DNA from 3 places in the Cupriavidus sp. 05L411 genome. Region 3 is predicted to be linked to each of the others. Evidence: predicted binding sites of a transcription regulator. Region 3 holds the regulator's gene; each other region holds the start of a gene.
What was found. The regulator FliA, encoded in region 3, starts transcription of late flagellar genes. The targets are predictions, from matches to a motif close to CTAAAGTTTNNNNNNNNNNNGCCGNTA.
Positions count from the first base shown of each region.

Region 1: a site for FliA is predicted at 873-899, ahead of AC1DQR_RS25465 (DUF342 domain-containing protein). Genes of this name have one in related genera too.
Region 2: a site for FliA is predicted at 1,365-1,391, ahead of AC1DQR_RS21935 (flagellin N-terminal helical domain-containing protein). Genes of this name have one in related genera too.

Region 1 covers NZ_JBFTOQ010000025.1:29,002-31,266, reverse strand. Annotated here, with positions in the region: gene AC1DQR_RS25470 (bestrophin family protein) at 1-780, opposite strand, end outside; gene AC1DQR_RS25465 (DUF342 domain-containing protein) at 1,102-2,265, shown strand, end outside.
Region 2 covers NZ_JBFTOQ010000018.1:129,066-131,330, forward strand. Annotated here, with positions in the region: gene AC1DQR_RS21930 (RNA chaperone Hfq) at 955-1,278, shown strand; gene AC1DQR_RS21935 (flagellin N-terminal helical domain-containing protein) at 1,495-2,265, shown strand, end outside.
Region 3 covers NZ_JBFTOQ010000005.1:199,637-201,901, forward strand. Annotated here, with positions in the region: gene AC1DQR_RS07845 (flagella synthesis protein FlgN) at 1-43, shown strand, start outside; gene AC1DQR_RS07850 (flagellar protein FlhE) at 237-668, opposite strand; gene AC1DQR_RS07855 (RNA polymerase sigma factor FliA) at 665-1,381, opposite strand; gene AC1DQR_RS07860 (MinD/ParA family ATP-binding protein) at 1,422-2,240, opposite strand; gene flhF (flagellar biosynthesis GTPase FlhF) at 2,244-2,265, opposite strand, start outside.

The sequences.
Region 1 (2,265 bases), on a different contig from region 3:
GTAGGCCACGATGGCCACCACCGCGGGCGTGACGAAGCCGATGGTATCCACCAGCCCGAACGGCAGCAAAAAACAATACAGGTAGGCGGTACGGTGCAGCAGCAGCGTGTACGAGAACGGGATGGGCGTGTTGTGGATGCGGTCGCACGCCACCGCCGTGGCCATCATGGCCGACAAGGTGTCGTCGATGCCGGCGGCGAGGCAGGGCTCGACGCGGTGCTGCCGCACGCACTGGCCCAGGTCTTCGCCCATGCGCATCATCAGCAAGGCGGGCGCATTGGCGGTGCGCTGCAGGTCGGTGAGCTCCGCCGGGCGCAGCCACGCGGGGTCCAGGCCGGTAGCGGCGCTGGCGCCGCGCAAACGGTTGCGCAGCACGTACGCGTAGGCAATGGTGCGGGAGATCATGCGCACGCGCGCGTCGCTCAGGCCCGTCGGTTTATGGCCGGCGCTGTCCGGCACGTTGTCCGCGATCAGGCTGAGGCATTGCCGTGCCAGGTTCTGGCTGCGCACCACCAGCTCTCCCCACAGCTTGCGCCCTTCCCAGAAGCGATCGTAGGCGGCGGTATTGCGAAAGCCCAGGAAGATGGCCAGCGGCAGGCCGATCAGCGTGAAGGGGATGGCCGTGAGCGTGACCTTGTGCTGGAAGAACGCGCCGTGGCTGAGCGTGACGGCAACGGCTACCAGCAAGTTCACCAGCAGCACGCGCCAGATGCGCGACAGGATCGAGCCTCGCAGGACCAGGAACAACCTCGGTCCCGATGGGCGGTCTCGCACAATCATCTGTGATCCCCTGGCATTGCGGCACGGCGTTCCGTCGATGGGCAGAAGTGTACATTTTTCGCCATGACGGTGGGTTGCGGGCGGTGCCGCGGCTCAAGTTTTCGGCGAATCGGCCGATGGTGTTGTGTGCGTCGGAAGGGACCAAGATCCCGCGGCGCGTCAATGACATCCCCGGCTTCAAAGGCCTGCCTGGCAGGCCACGGGCACCGGGCGGCCGCGCCATGGCGCAGCGGCGGCGCGGCACTGCCGAGGCCGGGATTGCGGACGACCCCGAGGACGGGGCGGAGCCGTCCGGACATGATCCATCAATGGAACAATCGAATGGAAAACCGGGGACAAGACACAGAGGCCGGCGGCTTACGGGTTAGCCTGGACGACAGCGCGCGGCAGCTGCGCGCGGGGTATGCCGCCATGCCGGGCCGCATGGCGCCGGACCGCGCCGCGCTGCAAGAGGCGCTGGCCAGGGGCGGCTGGGCGCAGGCGAAACTGGACACCGCCGCAATCGGCGCCTTTCTCGCGCAATGCCAGCGCGCCACCGAGGGGACGCCTGTGGAGGCGCTGATCGGCGAGCTGACCGACGGCTACTTCGATCTCAGCGTCAGCAGCGACAACCTGAGCGTGCGGCTCAACCTGCTGCCGCCGCAAGGCGGGCGCGAGGTGACACGGGACGATATCCGTGCCGCGCTGGCCGAGCGCGGCGTCAAAGCCGAGCCGGACAACGCGGCCCTGCGTGGTGCGGTCGAGGCGGGCTATTGCGACGCGCTCGAGATTGCCGCGGGACGCGCGCCGCTGCCCGGCATGCCGGCGCGCTTCGAGAGCCTGCTGGCCTCTCCCAAGCCGCTGGTGGCCGAGGATGAAAGCGGCCGCATCGACCTGCGCGACCTGGGCACGCTGTTGCTGGTGAATCCCGGCACGCCGCTGATGCGGCGCATCCCGGCCCGCCAGGGCAGCGACGGCATCGATGTCTTCGGCAAGGTCGTGCCCGCCGTGCCGGCCGCCGATCCGCCATTTGCGGAAGGCTTGGCCGGCGTGGCACCGGATCCCGCCGATCCGGAGGTACTGGTGGCGGCGATCTCGGGCTCGCCGTCCTTGTTGGCGCAGGGCGCATCGGTGAGCCCGGTGGTCGATGTGGAAGCGGTGGACATGCATTCCGGCAACGTCACCTTCGACGGCACGCTGCGCGTCAACGGCGATATCAGGACCGGCATGACCGTGCGCGTGACCGGCGACGTGATCGTCACCGGTACCATCGAGGCTGCCCATGTGGAGGCGGGCGGCAATGTGGTGGTGAAGGGCGGCATCATCGGCAAGGCCGAGGGCACGCATCAAGGCGCGCATCAAGGCACACAACAGGGCGCCGAGGGCGTCGCGCTGGCGCGGGTGACCTGCAAGGGCTCGCTGCATGCGCGCTTCATCGAAAGCGCGGTGGTCGAGGCCGGCACCGAGGTCAAGGTGGAAAGCGGCATCCGCCAGAGCGACGTCGCC
Region 2 (2,265 bases), on a different contig from region 3:
TCCCGGCTCCTTTTACTCTTATCGCGCGCGCTTCATCCTCGCCTCGGACAGATTTCCGGAGCGACGCCGCATCGCGGGCTTAACGGCAGGGACGCGAGCAAGCTTGAGGGCTAAACAGCGACTTCCAAAAAGAAACGCAAAAACGGGAAATTAAAGGGGAATATAGGGGGGGAAAGCCCGGCAATTCGAGCAATTGCCCAGCTGCAACCTGTCGTCTAATGTCACCCATGCACTTCGAAGTGCCGCCACCGGCGCTTGTCGCCGAGGGCGCACAACAAACAAAGTGGGCGCACAAAAAAAGAAGCCCACGCGCGGGGTGCTCGTAGGCTTTCCAGGACTGCTTTAGAGCCGAAAGGCCCTGACCCGAATATAAACCTGCTTACATGAGGTGTAAATCCTATTTCTATCAGGGATACCTCTGATAGAAAAAGTGCCGAAAATGCCACACAAGTGGCGAATACCCGGCATGGGACGCATCGCGGTAGCCGGCCAGGGCCATCTTGCGGCCCGCAAACCCATGCCAGACAGGGAATGCGGGTGCGGGGCGGTGTTGGGATTTGCCACACCAGCGCCAATCAATTCATAGGTTTGCAGTGTGATGCAATTGCTTTATTAGAGGAAAACCTCTACGCGAGACGCGCCCCCCAACCGTCAAGATTTGTAGAATTTTGTTACCCTCGCCCCTGAAGTATTCCCCTTCTCTTCTGGCGGCGTCGCCCGCCACAGCTTGCGGGGCTGCATCGGATCCACCGCCCGGACACAAACCAGGGCTGGTCCCGGCCCATGCCGCCTCGCCGTCCCGCGCCAGCACCGAGAGCGGAAGTTTCATCCCCCGCCCAGCCCAGGCCGTGCCACAACCGGCACCCAGCCGTGCTGTCACACCCCATTTGCCCAGGCCCAGTTATTGGACTGTTGCCAGCCGCCAGAACCCGAGCGGGCTCTTCCGGAGAAGTTGTGAACAAGAAGGTAACCAGGATCGATCGCCCGAGCCGGAAACTGCAGCACCTGCAGCTCTCCACCCACAGCGCAAGTCGCAATCCTGTCGTCGTGCATTTATCGAACGGCGTTCGGCTGCACGGCGTGATCATGGCGACGGACAACTATATGGTGTTGCTGGCAGAGTCTGCGCAGGACCCCCTTCCGCAGATCGTCTACAAGCACTCCATCGCTGTGATCACGCCGGCTCACGCCCCCGAGGCCACGGCCTGCATGCCCGGGGCAGAGACCTCGCCGGAATTTGTCAGCTTATATACACCGCGTACCCGCAAGCGCCGCTAGGCGTTGCCGGGGTCACGCCGCAAGCCCGGCCGGGCTTGTTTCGCGTCAAATCCGCCGCTCGTTTTCAATCCATCGCAAAGATCACTCTAAATCTTTTCCGGCACCAACCGATAACCCAAACAACGGTGGCACTTCTCGCCCAGCATTGCCTGGCAGCCAACGTTGCGGCAACAGCCGGATTGCACAACTCACTTGTAAAAGAATAGGAGTCGTACCATGTCGATGGTCATCAATACCAACACGTTGTCCCTGATGACGCAGAACAACCTGAGCTCGTCGCAATCGTCGCTGAACAGCGCGATCCAGCGTCTGTCCTCGGGCCTGCGTATTAACAGCGCCAAGGATGACGCTGCTGGCCAGGCAATTGCCAACCGCTTCACCTCGAACATCAACGGCCTGACCCAAGCGCAACGTAACGCCAACGACGGTATCTCGCTGTCGCAAACGACTGAAGGCGCGCTGACCGAAGTCAACAACAACCTGCAAGCTATCCGTACCCTGGCCGTGCAAGCCGCAACGGGCAGCAACTCGGCAAGCGATCTGAAGTCGATCCAGGACGAAATCACCCAGCGTATGGCTGAAATCGACCGTACGTCGCAACAGACCGACTTCAACGGCGTGAAGGTCCTGTCGTCGACCGCATCGTCGCTGAAGGTGCAAGTTGGCGCGCAAGACGGCCAGACCATTTCGATCGACCTGAAGGAAATCAGCTCGAAGACCCTGGGCATGACCGGCTTCACCGTTGCCAAGAACTCGCTGGCAACCAGCGCTGCCATCACCACCGTGGTCGCCGCTTCGGGTTCCGCACCGGTCGCAGTTGACCTGAGCGCAGCCGCAACCTCCCTGACGACCGCCACTGGCGCAACCGTCAACGCCAGCGACCTGCAACTGAGCAACGTTCTGGACTCGGCCGGCAACGCCACCAAGAGCTACGTGGTCAAGTCGGGCAGCGACTACTACGCAGCATCGGTTGACAACGCCACCGGC
Region 3 (2,265 bases):
CGCGCAGACCGGGCCGCAAGGGGTCAGTCTGGCGACTGGTTGAATTAGGTAACGGTTGAGTTGGGTAGTTTGTGGCTTCTCGTTCTTGCGAGTGCCCGCCCTCTCCCCCGGCCCCGCTCCCACAATTGGGAGAGGGCAGAGCAATCCAGCGGGAACAGAAGACGATTCGGTGTAGCCGTGATTGCCGCCCGGCTGGGGTAGCGGGACTGCAGTTGCGGTTAAGCAACCCTGCCCCCTCACCGAAACCCAACCGTCACCGCATTGGCCTGCCCAATCAAAACCGGCGTCAACGCGCCCTTCCCCGGCACCTGAAAAGCGAACACAAAGCCCTTGGCGGCGTCATCCCCGCTAAACGCCTCGGTCAGACCCTCAGCTCCCGAAAGCAATACACATCGTTGCGCATTGCATAGGTAAGCCTGCAGTGCATTCGGCGGCGTACGCGAGAAGCTATAGCGCCACCGCACCGTCGTGATCACGCCCTGCGCCTGCGGTAAATAACCTGTCGGTGAAATCGGGACGGAAACGGTGCGCAAGCCTTTGCTGTACAGCGCAGGCCCGTTCACCGAAGCCGACCAGCTATGCAGCGCCTGCCCGCCAGGCGCTGCCAGTGCCGGGCAGCACGCCACGGCCAGTGCCGCCGCGGTGAAGCGCTTGGGCCAGTTGCTCACAGCAATCCGCGCAACTGCGAACGCAGCCGTGTAATCGCCTGGCTACGGATCTGGCACACGCGCGACTCGGTGACTTCCAGCACCGCGCCGATTTCCCGCAGGTTCAGCTCCTGGTCATAGCACAGCGACAGCACCAGCTTCTCCCGCTCCGGCAGGCGCTCGATGGCGCGGATCAGCGCTTGGCGCATGCCGCTCTCCATCAGCACTGTGAGGGGGTTGCCGTCATCGCTCACGCTCAAGTGCCGGTCCAGGAAGTCTTCTTCGCCGGAGCGCTCGAAGTCTTCATAGTGCAGCAACTGGCAACCATAGACCTCGTTGAGCAGCGTCTGGTATTCGTCGAGCGGCAGCTCCAGCTCCTGCGCCACTTCGGAATCGAGCGGCGCACGGCCCAGCGTTTGCTCCAGGCCGCGCACGGTACGCTCGATCCGCCGCGTGAACTGGCGCAGGCTGCGCGACTGCCAGTCGTTGGCGCGCACCTCGTCGAGCATGGCGCCGCGAATGCGCTGGCTGGCGTAGGTCTCGAAACGCGCACCGTGGGTGTCTTCATAGCGCTTGGCGGCGTCGAGCAGGCCAATCATGCCGGCCTGGATCAAGTCATCAAGCTGCACGCTGGCAGGCAGCTTGGCTGCCAGTTGCAAGGCGATACGACGCACCAGCGACGCATGCGCCGTCACGGTATCAGTCTGTTCGAGCTTTCCCTGAATCGTATACATGGTGGAATTCTCGTGAGTCCTAGCTTGCAGGTCCCGGCGCTTAAGCCAGGGCCGTGGCCGTCGGCACCATCGGCACCGACAGGGTTGAACGGGGATCGGTAGACATTGGCCAGCTGGCAATGCCCGTGGCAATTCGGCGTAGTGCGGCAGTGGCGGGCGCGGCCGGGAAGGCCTCGACCACGCAGCGGCCCAATGCGGTACTGCGCTCAACCAGCGGATCGTGCGGCAGGCTGCCCGCGGGGCTGGCCTCAACGCCAAGGTACTGGCTGGCGGTACGGGCCAGGTTGCCCAGCACCGCATTGGCGGCGGCGTCCCCGGCGGCGGCATTGATCACCAGGTGGAAACGCCGGCAGGCGTACAAGTGATTGAGCTGCTTGATGCAGGCGTATGCGGCTTTGATCGAGGCCGGCTCCGCACGCAGCACCACGATGAGGTTGTGCGCCGCGCCAGCCATTTGCGACAAACCGCCATCCGCATCGCTGCGGGCGTCGCTGAGCACCGTGCGAAACGACTTGAGCAACTGCAGGTCGCCATTGGCCTGGGGGCTGCCCGGCAGCACGGCGATGGTGCCGGCGGGACGCTTGCCGAGCGCAGCATCGAGCGTCACCGCGCCACCCAGCACCGCGGCCAGGGTGCCTTCCGGCATGGCGCCGGCAAGCCGCGTGGCGCGGGCGCCGAAGCGGTCCTCATCGACGAGCAGTACGCGTTCGCCTTGCAGGGCAAGGGCGTTGGCCAGCCCCAGTGCCACCGTGGTGGCGCCGGCACCGGCATCGCTTGCGACCACGGCAATGCGGCGCGTGGCGCGTGGCGCCAGCATGCGCCGCAGGCTTTCCGCCTGGTCGGATGCGAGTGAATTCACGGCTTATTCTCCCTGCGCCAGCGTC